Linked DNA regions of Endozoicomonas sp. GU-1. The protein of the gene in region 1 interacts with the protein of each later gene in a pairwise test. Links are inferred from orthologs where the notes say so. Each region holds a gene or a part of one and is shown on either strand. Other genes may lie near its edges. The genes, in order: ftsA and O3276_RS23260.

What was found.
Region 2: the proteins of ftsA (region 1) and O3276_RS23260 interact in binary tests that used the Escherichia coli proteins (3 or more experiments, as listed by UniProt). The link is inferred for Endozoicomonas sp. GU-1 from one-to-one orthologs.

Annotation. Positions count from the first base shown.
Region 1 is NZ_CP114771.1:1,808,675-1,816,107, reverse strand. The notes cover bases 913-3,795. They hold ftsA (cell division protein FtsA), read left to right. Parts: upstream 913-1,677; coding sequence 1,678-2,913; downstream 2,914-3,795. Other genes in these bases: ftsZ (cell division protein FtsZ), read left to right, coding at 2,991-3,795; O3276_RS07285 (cell division protein FtsQ/DivIB), read left to right, coding at 944-1,624. Also shown: O3276_RS07290 (D-alanine--D-alanine ligase), read left to right, coding at 1-817; more of ftsZ, read left to right, coding at 3,796-4,178; lpxC (UDP-3-O-acyl-N-acetylglucosamine deacetylase), read left to right, coding at 4,281-5,195; O3276_RS07265 (M23 family metallopeptidase), read left to right, coding at 5,571-6,506; homoserine O-acetyltransferase MetX, read right to left, coding at 6,560-7,433. UniProt on the Escherichia coli protein: Essential cell division protein that assists in the assembly of the Z ring. May serve as the principal membrane anchor for the Z ring.
Region 2 is NZ_CP114771.1:5,527,615-5,534,963, forward strand. Bases 1,620-4,418 are described here. They hold O3276_RS23260 (rod shape-determining protein), read left to right. Parts: upstream 1,620-2,399; coding sequence 2,400-3,437; downstream 3,438-4,418. Other genes in these bases: gatC (Asp-tRNA(Asn)/Glu-tRNA(Gln) amidotransferase subunit GatC), read right to left, coding at 1,749-2,036; mreC (rod shape-determining protein MreC), read left to right, coding at 4,002-4,418. Outside these bases: Asp-tRNA(Asn)/Glu-tRNA(Gln) amidotransferase subunit GatB, read right to left, coding at 1-140; more of mreC, read left to right, coding at 4,419-4,958; rod shape-determining protein MreD, read left to right, coding at 4,958-5,443; O3276_RS23275 (hypothetical protein), read right to left, coding at 5,498-7,252. UniProt on the Escherichia coli protein: Forms membrane-associated dynamic filaments that are essential for cell shape determination. Acts by regulating cell wall synthesis and cell elongation, and thus cell shape.

The DNA.
Region 1 (7,433 bases):
TGCCGCGTTGCATCGCCAGGGTGTGACATGCCAGCTGATTGATACCTGTGAGAATGTTGTTGAGCAGCTTCAGCAATATGCACCTGACTACGCCTTCATTGCCTTGCATGGCGGTGGGGGAGAAGATGGAACGATACAGGGAATGCTGGAAACCATGGGTATTCCCTATCCCGGCAGTGGTGTTATGGCATCGGCCCTGGCGATGGATAAATACCGCTGCAAGCTGCTCTGGCAATCCATTGGGCTGCCAACACCGGAGTTTGCCCTGGTTATGGGGGTTGACAATCTTGGCCATGCCGAGTCGCTGTTGCCCGCCTTTGTCAAACCCAGCATGGAGGGCTCCAGTGTTGGTGTGGCACGGGTTGACCGTAGGGAAGACCTTGAGGCTGCCTGCGAGCGCGCAGCGGAGCACAAAGGAGCGGTTCTGGTGGAGTCGTTTATCGATGGGCCTGAGTTTACGGTGGGTATTCTTAATGGTCAGCCACTGCCTGTTATCAGGATTGAGGCAGAGGGTGAATTTTATGATTACCAGGCCAAGTATCTGTCGGATAATACCCGCTACTCCATTCCCTGTGGCCTGACTTCTGTTAAGGAGCAGGAACTGCAGGCGGTCGCCCTGACGGCATTTGAAGCCCTTGGGTGTTCAGGCTGGGGGCGTGTTGACTTTATGCAGGATCAGCAGGGACGATTCTGGTTGCTTGAGGTCAATACTATTCCGGGGATGACAGATCATAGTCTGCTGCCGATGGCCGCAGCGGATGCCGGTTTATCTTTCGATGAACTGGTGATTGAAATATTGAAAACAGCGGATGTCTGATCGAGCAGGTTGGTCTGTTTCAGCCGGTTGGTCGGGGGAAGTACGGGGCGCATCCCGAAGGGACGGTCAACAGGTTGTTGGCAGAGGGAAAAAACACTGCCGTGGAAAAGAGTGCTTCAGGTTCTGGTGTCTCTTGTTCTGCTGGCAGGCTTGCTGGGCTCAATGCCGTGGTTGGTGAACTGGTTGAATCAGCCGATAGCACGGGTGGAAGTGCATGCAGGCTTTGAGTATTTATCCAGAGAGCAAGTCGAGGGTGTTTTGCAGCCTCACTTACAGGACCGTTTTTTTGCCCTGGATTTGCGCGAGATGCAGCAGGTTCTGATGGCAATGCCCTGGATTAAGACCGCCTCGGTTCGACGACAGTGGCCTGACAGTGTCCAGGTGAGCCTGACCGAACAGCAGCCGGTGGCGAGGTGGGGCAGCAGCGCCCTGATCAGCAATGAAGGTGAGGTGTTTGCACCAGAGGATATTGCCGGTTTTTCCGCCATGCCGGTTCTGGGTGGCCCGGAAGAGCTGGCGGTGGAGGTGATGCAGCAATATCTGGCCATCAGTCAGTTGCTCCGGCCTATGGGGCTCAGGCTGACCATGCTGAAACGTAGCAATAGTGGCTCATGGCGATTTACCATAGGACATGTTGAGGTCAATATTGGTCGTGACCGAAGGATGGAAAGACTGCAGCGTTTTGTCCGTCTTTATCATGCCAGGCTGGAGTCTCGCTGGGATCAGGTAAAGCGGGTAGATTTGCGCTATTTGAACGGTGCTTCGGTTGCCTGGAGTGAGACGCTGGTTAACACGGGGTCAAAATAAGTCAGCCAGGCTCAGATTTATGATCGTTAGAGAAGTTTGGGAAGATTGATGCCATGACAGCGGCAGATAATGGAAGATTGATCGTTGGGTTGGATATAGGCACCTCGAAAGTCGTGGCTATTGTCGGAGAGCTCAACGCTGAGGGTGACATTGAAGTCATCGGCATCGGCTCGCATATTTCCCGCGGGCTTAAGCGTGGCGTTGTGGTTAATATTGACTCTACGGTCCATGCCATTAAGAGAGCCGTTGAAGAAGCTGAGCTGATGGCCGGGTGTCAGATACACTCGGTCTATGCCGGTATTGCCGGCAATCACATCAAGAGTCTTAACTCCCATGGTATCGTTGCGATACGTGAGCGTGAAGTGAATGGTGCCGATATTGACCGGGTGATTGATGCCGCCCAGGCGGTGGCGATCCCGGCGGATCAGCGTATTCTGCATATTCTTCCACAGGAGTATGCCATTGATAACCAGGAGGGAATCAAGGAGCCTCACGGGATGTCCGGTGTCCGGCTGGAAGCCAAGGTTCACCTGGTGACCTGTGCTGTTAATGCGGCCCAGAATATTGAGAACTGCATCCGTCGCTGTGGTCTGGAAGTGGACGATATTATTCTTGAACAGCTGGCTTCAAGTTATTCGGTGCTTTCAGAAGATGAGAAAGAGCTGGGCGTCTGTATGGTGGATATCGGCGGTGGCACGACAGATATTGCCATCTTTACCGATGGTGCGATTCGGCATACGGCAGTGATTCCCATTGCCGGTGATCAGGTGACCAATGACATTGCCATGGCCTTGCGGACACCGACGCAAAATGCCGAGGACATAAAGATTAAATATGCCTGTGCCCTGGCGCAGCTGGCTGGAGCCGATGAAACCATTAAAGTTCCCAGTGTCGGTGAGCGACCTTCCAGGGAGCTTTCCCGGCAGGCGCTGGCAGAGGTGGTAGAACCTCGTTATGACGAGCTGTTTACGTTAATTAATGCAGAGATCAGGCGCAGTGGTTTCGAAGACCTGATCCCCGCAGGCATCGTTCTGACCGGTGGTACTTCCAAGATCGAGGGAGCTATTGAATTGGCAGAAGAGATTTTCCACATGCCGGTCAGGCTGGGTGTGCCGCAGTTAGTGAAAGGGCTGAGTGATGTGGTCAGTAATCCCATTTATTCAACGGGTGTCGGGCTGTTGCACTACGGCCAGAAAATGCAGAAAGACGGTTTGAAAAAGTCGATCGCCAGCAAACCTCAGGATGCTGGGCTGATGGACAAGATGAAGCGCTGGTTTCAAAACTTTTAAGTGTTTAGCCGCGCAGGTTTTCAGTAACGGTATTGGTAAGTATTTGTTAGATTAAGGGTGATAAAAAGGAGATGACCATGTTTGAATTGGTGGATAACGTACCGCAGGAAGCGGTCATAAAAGTTATCGGTGTCGGTGGTGGTGGTGGTAATGCAGTCTGCCACATGCTGAATAGTCAGCTCGAAGGTGTTGAGTTTGCCTGTGCAAACACTGACGCCCAGGCGCTGAAAAAGCAGCATTTGCAGGCCCATACTCACCTGCAGCTGGGAGCCTCGATCACGCGAGGGCTTGGTGCAGGCGCGAACCCGAATGTCGGTCGCGAGGCGGCGATGGAAGACCGGGAGCGTATCGCCGAGCTCCTCAAAGGTGCGGATATGGTCTTTATTGCCGCTGGCATGGGCGGTGGTACCGGGACCGGTGCAGCTCCGGTGGTTGCCGAGATAGCCCGGGAGCTTGGCGCACTGACCGTGGCCGTGGTCACGAAGCCATTCGGTTTTGAAGGCAAGCGCAGAATGGCGGTTGCCGAAGAAGGTCTGAAAGAGCTTCAGGAACATGTGGATTCGCTGATTACCATTCCCAATGAAAAGTTACTGCCAGTGCTTGGCAGTGATGTCAGTCTGCTCAATGCCTTTGGTGCTGCCAATGATGTTCTGCTGGGTGCGGTGCAGGGTATTTCTGAACTGATTACCCGTGATGGTCTCATCAACGTTGACTTTGCCGATGTTCGCACAGTGATGTCAGAAATGGGTATGGCGATGATGGGTACCGGAGTTGCCACGGGTAGCGGCCGTGCAGCAGAAGCAGCTGAGAAAGCCATCCGCAGTCCGCTGCTGGAAGATGTTGATCTGCAGGGAGCCAAAGGTGTTCTGGTTAACATTACTGCCGGCCTTGACTTTACCGTTGGTGAGTACAACCAGGTAGGCGACGTTGTAAGTCAGTTTGCGTCTAACGATGCAACCGTTGTTATCGGTACTGTTATTGACTCGGAATTAACGGACGAGCTGCGGGTAACTGTCGTGGCAACCGGTATCGGTGCGGGCGGCGTTGCCAGGGAGCAGTTGAAGGTGGTTGAAAAAGCACCGCCAAAAAACAAAGATGGCACACCTGACTACGGCAGGCTGGACATTTCTCCTCTGTTGCGTGACAAAAAGAAGGAGGAAGGGGAAGTGGCTCCGAGGGAAGAAGGTAAACGGGCAGCGGTGGCGACCGGAGATAGTGTCGATTACCTCGATATACCGGCATTTCTGAGGCGTCAGGCGGATTAATCAGGGCGTATAAATGCGAACTTGTCTCAATTGTTACTTTTGTTACAATGTGACGTTGCATCCAAATAACAGGGACCTTTCAGGTCGCGGAACAGCGTTATCATGATCAGACAGCGTACACTGAAAAATATTATTCGTGCTACGGGCGTGGGCCTTCACTCCGGTGAAAAGGTTTACCTTACTCTTAAGCCTGCTCCCGTAGATACCGGCATCATTTTCTGTCGTACAGACCTTGACCCGGTCATTGAAATTCCGGCACATGCCCTGAATGTCGGGCAGACGACACTGTGCACGTCTTTGCATAAAGACGGCACCCGAATTGACACTGTTGAACACCTTCTCTCCGCCCTGGCTGGGCTGGGTATTGATAACGCCTACGTTGAGGTCAGTGCCCACGAGGTTCCCATAATGGACGGCAGCGCTGGTCCATTCGTATTCCTGCTACAGTCCGCAGGTATCCAGGAGCAGAATGCGCCCAAGAAGTTCATTCGCATCAAAGAAGATGTGACGGTGACGGATGGGGATAAAACGGCAACCTTCAAACCATACGACGGTTTCAAAGTAAGCTTCACCATTGACTTTGATCATCCTGTTTTCAAAAGCCGCTCCCAGACAGCGTCGATTGACTTCTCCAGTACCTCTTTTGTGAAGGAAGTGAGCAGGGCCCGTACTTTCGGCTTTATGCGTGATGTCGAGTACCTGCGTTCCCAGAATCTGGCCCTTGGCGGCAGCGTGGATAATGTGGTTGTTGTCGATGAGTACCGAATTCTCAATGAAGATGGCCTCCGCTATCACGATGAGTTTGTCAAGCACAAGATGCTGGACGCGATCGGCGACCTTTATTTGCTGGGGCATAGTTTGATTGGCCAGTTCATCGGTCATAAATCTGGCCATGAACTTAACAATAAACTGGTTAGAACGTTGCTTGCCAATGAAAAATTATGGGAGATAGTGACTTTCGAAGAGGCTGAGGTTTCTCCGATCTCCTATCAGAAGCCCGTTGCTGTAACGGCCTGATGACTGCTTTTTGAGTTAATGCTGATCATTACGTGATTTTTTGCGAGGCTGGACAAATTTAGTCTTGAATCAGGCCACAATGATAGTGGCCTTTTTTCTAGGAGGCTGTCAGTAAAAAGTCTTTATCCCGAACTGGTTTCTGATAAGGGCATGTTGTTCAAGAGTACTGTTTTTTTGACCTTGAACTGTCGTTGAGCGCATTAAAAAATACCGTTTTACAACGATAACATCAGTATCAGGTGGCTCCCGTGCAGGGTGGGATGTAGACGAGCGTAGCTGTGGAAGTGAGGAAATCCGTCCTCTGGTTCTGTATTTTGCATGCTCCTGAAATACAATAGTGGAGATATGCTGCGGGTTGGGCATTAAGGGTTGCTGATGAAAATTATTGTTGTTAACCAGGATCATTCTCAAACCCGAACTTATTCCGGAAGTGGAAAACGGGTAGGGGTTCTGTTTTGCTGTGCTTTTTTGCTCTCCATGGCCGTTGGTGGTGGCGCAATGTATGCCTGGTTGACCAATAACCAGGAGCACATGTTAACCAGTGAGGGCGTTAAAAACTGGAAACAGGTTCTGGATACACAGCAACAGGATCTTGGCCTGGTTCGTCAGCAGGCACAAAACCAGCTGGATGCCCTGATGCTCAGGCTGTCTGAACTTCAGGGGCGTATGACCCGACTTGATGCCCTTGGCGAACGCCTTACCAGCAAGGCAAAACTGGATGACGGTGAGTTTGACTTCAATGAAGCGCCTGCACTGGGTGGACCTCAGGAGTTTACTGAAGCAGAAGCAGCCTACAGCAAGGTGAGTCTGATTGAGGCTATTGATCAATTGGCGGATCAGATCGATAACCGTGAAGAACAACTGGACCTTCTGGATAATCTTATTGCCAACAGAACCCTGCACGACGATGCATTTCTGGCGGGGTTGCCCGTCAGAAAAGGCTGGCTCTCTTCCCGCTATGGTCGCCGTACCGACCCGTTTACCGGTAAGGGTGCCTGGCATAATGGTGTGGATTTTGCCGGTAAGCGCGGCTCAGACATTATTTCCGTGGCGGCAGGTGTTGTTGTCTGGTCAGGCACCCGCTCAGGCTTTGGGCTTCTGGTGGAGGTCAATCATGGCAATGGTTATCTGACACGTTATGCCCACAATGATGAAAACCTGGTCAAGGTCGGTGATATTGTCACCAGAGGGCAGGCCGTTGCCAGAATGGGCAGTTCCGGGCGGTCAACCGGACCACACGTTCACTTTGAGGTCTTGAAAAATGGTAAGCCTCAGGACCCTTCGAGATATATCTACAGAGCAAGTAAGTAGAATTTAAGGCTGATTTTTTTCTTCCTCAGGGCGGTTTTTTTTAACGTCAGCTTTCAGTCGAGAAATGCCCGCAGGTAGCGATCGAAGGCTTCGGTTTCTACCAGGAAGGCATCATGGCCATATTGAGAGGGGTGATTGATATAGTGACAGTCCACCCGTCCCTTCAGCAGCCCCTGGTACAGCTCTTGCTGTTGTTGCGGAGTGAACAGAATATCACTCTCTACCGAAATCACTGTGGTTTTAGCGGTGATTCTGCCGCAAGTGGCTTCGAGTGATCCGTATGGCTGCGTCACATCATATTGGTCCATTGCGGCGGTCAGTACCAAATAGCAATTGGCATCAAAGCTGCGGCAAAACAGATCGGCGTTATAATCCATATAGCTGTTGATTTCCTCATCACGCATACCGATGTTGTTGAAACTATTGAAGCGTCGGTTCCATTCAGCGGCGTTACGATAAGTATAAAGCCCAAGCTTTCGTGCCAATCGAAATCCGTTCAGCCGGGCATCCGGTGCATAATTGCCATCTTGAAAAGCCGGATCCAGCCGAATCGATTCCTGCTGGATCCGACGGTTAGCAATATTGGCCGGATATGCCTTATAGGACGAACTGGTCAACAGTAACCTTTGCACTGAATCTGGATAATCAATTGCCCAGGTCAGTGAAACCATAGCGCCCATTGAGTTACCAATCATGGCATACAGGCTCTCAATGCCGAGATGATCCAGTAATAACTTCTGACTGTGCACCATGTCTGCCATCACCACCTCCGGAAAGTCCCCTGCCCAGGGCTTGCCGGTCACCTGATTAATGGTCAGCGGACTGGTTGAACCAAAACAACTGCCCAAATTATTGATGCAAATAACATGATACCTGTCGGTATCAACCGCTTTGCCCGGCCCCACCAAGGCCTGCCACCAACCCTTT
Region 2 (7,349 bases), 3.7 Mb from region 1 along the record:
ATGCCGGGCAGGCCAAGGTCTACCGCGCAGGCCTGGGTGTTGGGTGCGGCACCAAAAGCGGTGGATGCACCGGAGAATATTTTGGTTTTGGTGGCGAGCTGGACGTGAATCTCCAGTCCGATAACGGTTTCCCATTGCATATTACTGTGTCCTGTACCTGTGACCTAAACCAATACCGGAGCTTTCTGGTGCCAGTCGGTCGCCTGCTGGAAGCGGTGGCCAATATTCAACAGACGGGCTTCATCAAAGTGCTGGCCAATGATCTGCAGGCCGACCGGGCGCTGGTTTGCCATGCCAGCAGGAACGGATAATCCGGGCAGGCCTGCCAGGTTAACCGACAGTGTATAGATATCCGAGAGGTACATGGCGACCGGATCATTGCTCATGGAGCCAATGTCAAAGGCGGATGTCGGGGCGTTAGGGCCCATGATGACATCACACTCTTTAAAGGCGTTGAGGAAGTCGTCACGGATCAGGCGACGGATCTGCTGGGCCTTACGGTAATAGGCGTCGTAGTAGCCAGCCGAGAGGGCATAGGTACCCACAATAATACGACGTTTGACTTCTTCACCAAAACCTTCGCTGCGGCTGCGAAATGTAGAGATCCATTAAGTCTTTTGGATCTTCGCAGCGATGCCCGAAACGCACGCCGTCAAAGCGGGACAGGTTGGAAGAGGCTTCTGCCGGGGCAATCACGTAGTAGGCAGGAATGCACAGCCTGGCATTAGGCAGGCTGACCTCCTTGACGTTTGCACCGAGTTTTTCATATTCGGCAATGGCATTGCGGATCTGTTGTTCCACTTCACTGTCCAGTCCGGCCGCGAAGTACTCTTTTGGCAGCCCAATGGTCAGGCCTTCCAGGGAGTCATTCAGTGTTGCCGTGTAGTCCGGTACTTCATGGTCAAGACAGGTGGAGTCCCGGTTATCAAAGCCCGCCATGGTGTTCAGCATAATGGCGGCATCTTCAGCGGAGCGGGTCATCGGGCCAGCCTGATCAAGGCTTGATGCGTAGGCCACCATACCCCAGCGGGAAACCCGGCCATAGGTTGGCTTCAGTCCGGTAATGCCGCAGTGTGAGGCAGGCTGGCGAATGGACCCGCCGGTATCCGTGCCGGTAGCGCCAGCTGCCAGCTGGGCTGCTACAGCTGCCGCAGAACCGCCGGAGGAGCCGCCGGGGATGGCAGATTTGTCCCATGGGTTTTTGACCGGGCCATAATGGCTGTTTTCATTGGAAGAGCCCATGGCAAACTCATCCATATTGGTTTTGCCCAGCATAACGGCACCGGCATCCCTGAATTTGCCGGTGACGGTGGACTCATAAGGGGCAACAAAGTTGTCCAGCATTTTTGAACCACAGGAGGTTTTTACGCCTTGTGTGCAGAACAGGTCTTTATGGGCAACGGGAATGCCGGTCATGGCGTGGGCATCGCCCGCCGCACGGCGCTGGTCGGCGGCGGCTGCCTGTTCCAGGGCTAACGTTTCAGTCACCGTAATAAAGCTGTTGATGTCACCATCGAACTGCCTGATTCGGTCAAGGTAGGTTTGTGTCAACTCGACACTGGATATTTCGCCACTGGCTAATGCCCGGCTCTGTTCTGCAATGGTTTTATCGTACATGGGATTCGTTCGGTTGGAAGACGTATGGTATAGAAGAGGCTCAGCTTCTACCGGACTCAGAGCAGTTATTATGAAAATAATGCCTTTTCGGCGTTTCTACCACGATCACTGCTGCAATATTTTCTGACGTGTCACTCAATAACACGCGGAACCAGAAAGAGGCCTTCTTCAACGGCAGGTGCGCAGCCCTGTAATTGCTCTCGCTGGTTTTCTTCGGTGACCTGGTCAGGGCGCAGGCGCTGGATGGCATCCAGAGGGTGTGCCAGGGGTTCCACGTCCTGTGTATCAACGGCCTGCATGCTATCGACCAGTTCCAGTATGCTGCTGATGGTGGCAGCGGTTACTTCCACTGCATCGTCGTCAATGGACAGACGTGCAAGTTTTGCAACCTTTTTGACTCCAGAGGCGTCGATGGCCATTGGTAATGGTTCTCCATAAATGAATAACAAGCAAATAAATAAGAAGCTAATGTATGGGCTGCCCACCTATTTCTCAAGGATTTATCGGGTGATCTATGGGATGATTACCGGAAACATCTCTGCGGGAATGGTAAATGGGGGGCTGATTGGTGTAAAAATAGAGTATTGCAGTTTAACAAAACACACGGACAGTCACCCGGTTTTTCGGTAAATCCCACTATTAAGGCCGCTGTTTGAATGCTTTTCCTGAGATAAATGATTCAGGCACAGTTGCCACAGAGCACAATTGCTGCTTGCCCTCCGGAGGCAGCATTGTTAGAGTTTCTGGAATTACCCAAGCCTTGAATCAAGGTACACCATAACATGCTGAAAAGGTTACGTGGCCTGTTTTCCAGCGATCTCTCGATTGATCTTGGAACAGCCAACACACTGGTCTATGTCCGCGAAAAGGGCATAGTGTTAAATGAACCCTCTGTGGTTGCTATCCGCAATCTCGGTACTCAGAAAAGCGTAGTGGCTGTTGGTGCCGATGCCAAGCGGATGCTGGGGCGAACCCCCGGCAACATTACCGCTATACGTCCAATGAAGGATGGCGTGATAGCGGACTTTGATGTCTGCGAGCGTATGCTCCAGCACTTTATTAACAAAGTGCATGAGAACAGTTTTATTCAGCCCAGCCCTCGTGTGCTGGTCTGTGTGCCCTGCAAATCAACCAAAGTTGAAAAACGGGCGATCCGTGAATCGGTACTGGGCGCGGGTGCCCGGGAAGTGTATTTGATCGAAGAGCCGATGGCGGCCGCTATTGGTGCCGGACTTCCGGTTGAAGAAGCCAGTGGCTCCATGGTTGTGGATATCGGTGGTGGTACCACGGAGATTGCCATTATCTCCCTTAGCGGTGTCGTCTACTCTGAATCTGTGCGCATTGGTGGTGACCGTTTTGATGACGCGATTGTGACGTATGTCCGCCGCAACTACGGCAGCCTGATTGGTGATGCTACTGCTGAGCGTATCAAGCAGGAAATTGCCATCGCCTATCCAAGTGATGAACTGCTGGAAATTGATGTGCGCGGGCGTAACCTGGCGGAAGGTATTCCCCGGAGCTTTACCCTGAACAGTGGCGAAATTCTGGAAGCGCTGCAGGAATCGCTGACGGCGATTGTTCAGGCCGTGAAAAGTGCCCTGGAACAATCACCGCCGGAACTGGCTTCGGATATTGCCGAGCGTGGCCTGGTGCTGACCGGTGGGGGTGCATTGCTGCGGGATCTGGATAAACTGATCAGTGAAGAAACCGGCCTGCCGGTTCTGGTCGCTGAAGATCCGCTCACCTGTGTGGCCCGTGGCGGCGGCAGGGCGATCGAGATGATGGATAAGCACCGTATGGATCTGTTATCCACCGATTAACGGCTCTGTTAATCAAACACCTGTTTTGCAAAATGATCAGCAATATTTCTTCCCGAGGTATTGCTGATTTGCTATTTTGGTCTGCCACTAGGAGGCTGTCCGAGAATAGACTGCCCTACTGCGGTGGCAGTAAATTGGTCTAAAAATTCCTGCTTCTTCGTCAAATAGCCCCGCTATTCTCCTCAGAAGCAGAAATTTTTATCCTCAATTTCTCGCAATCCTCGCTACGGACGCTTAAGTCCGACAGGCTCCTGGGCAAAGTTAGCAGTTCTCTTCAGGTGGTCAGTGTTATTTCGGTAATCGCGGCTTTTCCGGGAAGTGTTGAACTCATCACCTTTAATAGCTGATCACTGAAAATTGTCAGCCAGACATGGGTGTCGATAGGACGGTGCTTCAGGTTTTTGATATGGCATTTTCAAGGCAATTAATTTGAGGCCTGGTAATACCAATTCCGCCTTCTAAATATGAGATCGAGCAAGTCATTTTGGACAGCTGGGCAAGGCGGAATGACGAGTAATAGCAGGGCTATTGCGAGGAATTCCAACGAAGATCCAGCTGTTCAAAATGGCTGCGCAGTTCATATTTAGAAGGTGGAATTGGTATAAGGAGCAGGTTATTAAACCGATTTTCAGTCAACGCCAGTCACTGGTCACGCGCTTTGTTTTGCTGATCATCCTGTCATTGGCGATTTTGTATTTTGATCATAGCTATCGCGCCCTGTCACAGGTTCGCCAGTGGCTGACTGTTGCTGCTACGCCTGTCCTGTTTCTTGCTGATCTGCCCGGGCGTATCTGGGGAACCGCTTCACAGGTGGTGATGTCGCACAACGACTTGCTTCAGGAAAACGCCCGTCTCAAGGCACGAAACCTGATTCTTGAACAGAAGGTTCAGAAGCTTGCTTCATTAACCGCCCAGAATATCCGTCTGCGGGAGTTGCTGAACTCTTCTGAACTGGTGGATGAGCAGGTATTGGTTGCCGAGGTGGTTGGCGTTGACCCTGATCCTTTCCGGCACCGGGTGATCATTAACAAGGGAGCCATTGACAAGGTTTACGAAGGGCAGGCCATTCTCGATGCTCATGGCGTGATGGGGCAGGTCATTGAAGTCAGCCCGGTCAGCAGTCGGGTGTTGATGCTGACCGATGTGGCGGCCCGCATTCCTGTGCAAAATCACCGAACCAAATATCGAGCTATTGCTACGGGGACCGGTCGTACGGATCGCCTTGAATTGCAGCATATCCCGGTGACTGAAGATTTTCAGGAGGGGGATCTGCTGACCAGTTCGGGGCTGGGGGGCATCTATCCCGAGGGCTACCCGGTGGGGGTGGTTACCCGGGTTATCCATAATTCCGGCGATGCCTTTGCCTCTATTGAAGTTAAGCCTCTTGCTGAAGTGAATAGAAGCCGGGTTGTGCTTCTGGTTTTTCGGGAAGTCTCCGGCCTGATTGAGCCGATCAACGCTGCCCAGACGGATGTTTCAAAGACCAGGGCGGAGAAGAAACCAGATGAGGTGCGGCGATAATGGTTCAGCAGGCTAATGCCCACTGGGTGGTGTGGATGACCCTGCTGGTGGGGGCAATGTTCAGTATTATGCCATTGCCTGAATGGTTATCACTGGTTCGCCCGGCATGGGTTCCGCTGGTGGTTATCTACTGGGTTCTGGCATTGCCGGAGCGGTTTGGTTTGCTGTTTGCCTTTATCACTGGTTTGCTGCTGGATGTGTTTCAGGGAAGTCTGTTTGGGTTGAACTCCCTGGGGATGACCATGATTGCTTTTATTGTGCTCAGCCTGCATCGGCGGCTCAGGTTATTTCCTGTCTGGCAACAGGCCTTCATGGTGTTCCTGATGGTAGGTTTTTATCAACTGCTGCTACTGTGGGTTCGCAGTGCTGCTGGGAATACGATTCCCTCTGTCTGGTATTTGCTGCCTTCATTATCCAGTGCGCTTATCTGGCCGTGGGTTATGTCCGGGCTGCGTTTTTTGAGGCGCTATTTTCGGGTGGTCTAGGAGGCTCCTTCATTGGCCTCCTGGAAAACCCACACTGCCTTTTTACCGAGGTCTTCATTTGCGAAGGTATCTTTCAGCAAGGTTATCAACAAGACGCTTCCAATCTTTTGGCAACTGGTGTGCATTGGCATCGAATTGAATAAGAGCTGCTTGCTTGATATGTGCCTTCAATATTGTTTTCTCGTCTTCAGCTGTCAGCTGATTTTTAACGGGCAGACGGTCATAGCGAAAAATCTTGCTTGAGAAATCAATTGGGAATGCACGAACCTCATAATCAGCAGGACCTCCTGAGTGGAATTTAGCGCCTTTTCCCACAAGAATCATATTGAAGGCGTCACCCGGGTTGTAAACTCCATTATCAATAAGGTTTCTAATATCCTTAACCAGTGGAGTTAAAGCCGCATCCCAGTCTTCAAGTATGGACGGCTTCTGGCCTTCTGATAATACTTTCTTATCGTTCAGATGATTAAAAATCACAAGACTGGTTTTGCTGATCACTTCAAAAGCATTTTCTTTGGCGTATTCGCTAAATGATGGCGCGATATGGGTTGCTATTGAGTATTTGGTACCCTGAAACTCCCAACGAATAACAGCGGGTTCGATGTCAAGGGTTGGAATACCTGATTTTTTCAGGTAACTGTGCATCATTAACTCATCATAGAATTGATGTGGGGCCGCATTCATTGCCAGTGCCTGGCCATCGCCAGTATCATAGAATGTCTTTGATGCACCAGCTCCAAGACTCTTCTTGAGTTTTACTGTTTTAACCGCATCCTGAGTAATCAGCTCAATGGGAATACCGCCATCTCTTGCTTTCTCCAATTGACTGTAGGCTGCTTTTGGAATTTCCTCAGGATGATGTGAAACGTTAACTGCCAGAAAACGATTGTATTTTTCCATCGCATCTTTGACATCGTCATCAATGATGTATCTTTGCCATTGTACTTTGGCTCCGGGAATAACTTGAAGATTTGAAGCCAGCGTTTTTGAACCACCCTCTGCCATTCGTTTTTGAGCCGTACTTTTAAAACTGCTCTTTGGTATCGGGCGTTGAGCCCGAGTTTGTGGCTTGTACTTTGATGTCGGGTTTTGAACTGTAGTTTGTGACCCGCTCTTTGGTGTCGGGCTTTGAGCTGTAGTTTGTGACCCGCTCTTTGGTGTCGGGCTTTGAGCTGTAGTTTGTGACCCGCTCTTTGGTGTCGGGCTTTGAGCTGTAGTTTGTGACCCGCTCTTTGGTGTCGGGTTTTGAGCTGTAGTTTGTGGCCTTCTCTTAGGTATCGGGTTTTGAGCTGGAGTTTGTGGCCTTCTCTCAGGTATCGGGTTTTGAGCTGTAGTTTGTGGCCTTCTCTCAGGTATCGGGTTTTGAGCTGAAGTTTGTGACCTTCTCTCAGGTGTCGGGTGTTGAGCTGTAGTTTGTGGCCTTGTCTCAGGTGTCGGGTGTTGAGCTGTAAATTGTGGCCTTGTCTCAGGTGTCGGGTTATGAGTTGTAGTTTGTGACCTGATCTCTGGTATCGGGTTTTGAGCCGTAGTTTGTGTTCTGCTCACTGGCAGCTGGTTTTCAGTCATAGTTTGAGGTTTGGTAACTTTTCGGTCATACAGGCTCTTGACTGCGTAAACAAGATCAACCGCCAGTGACGGAATAAAAGCTACTACAGACACCACAGCAGCAACAGCACGCCCAAAAAAGCGAGATGTTTTACTGGCAACAGCCTCAGAAATTTTGTTAAACCAGCTTGCGCAGGTCCATTTACGCTTTACTGTGGTCTGATTGGTATTGAGTGCCGGATTACCAACAATCGGGTCTGACATAGAAACCTCCTATGTTTCACATTAAGTCATGTTAGATCATGTAGTTGTAAAAAATAATTTGGAGATATAGTTGATTATCTACTGGTTTGACCACTAT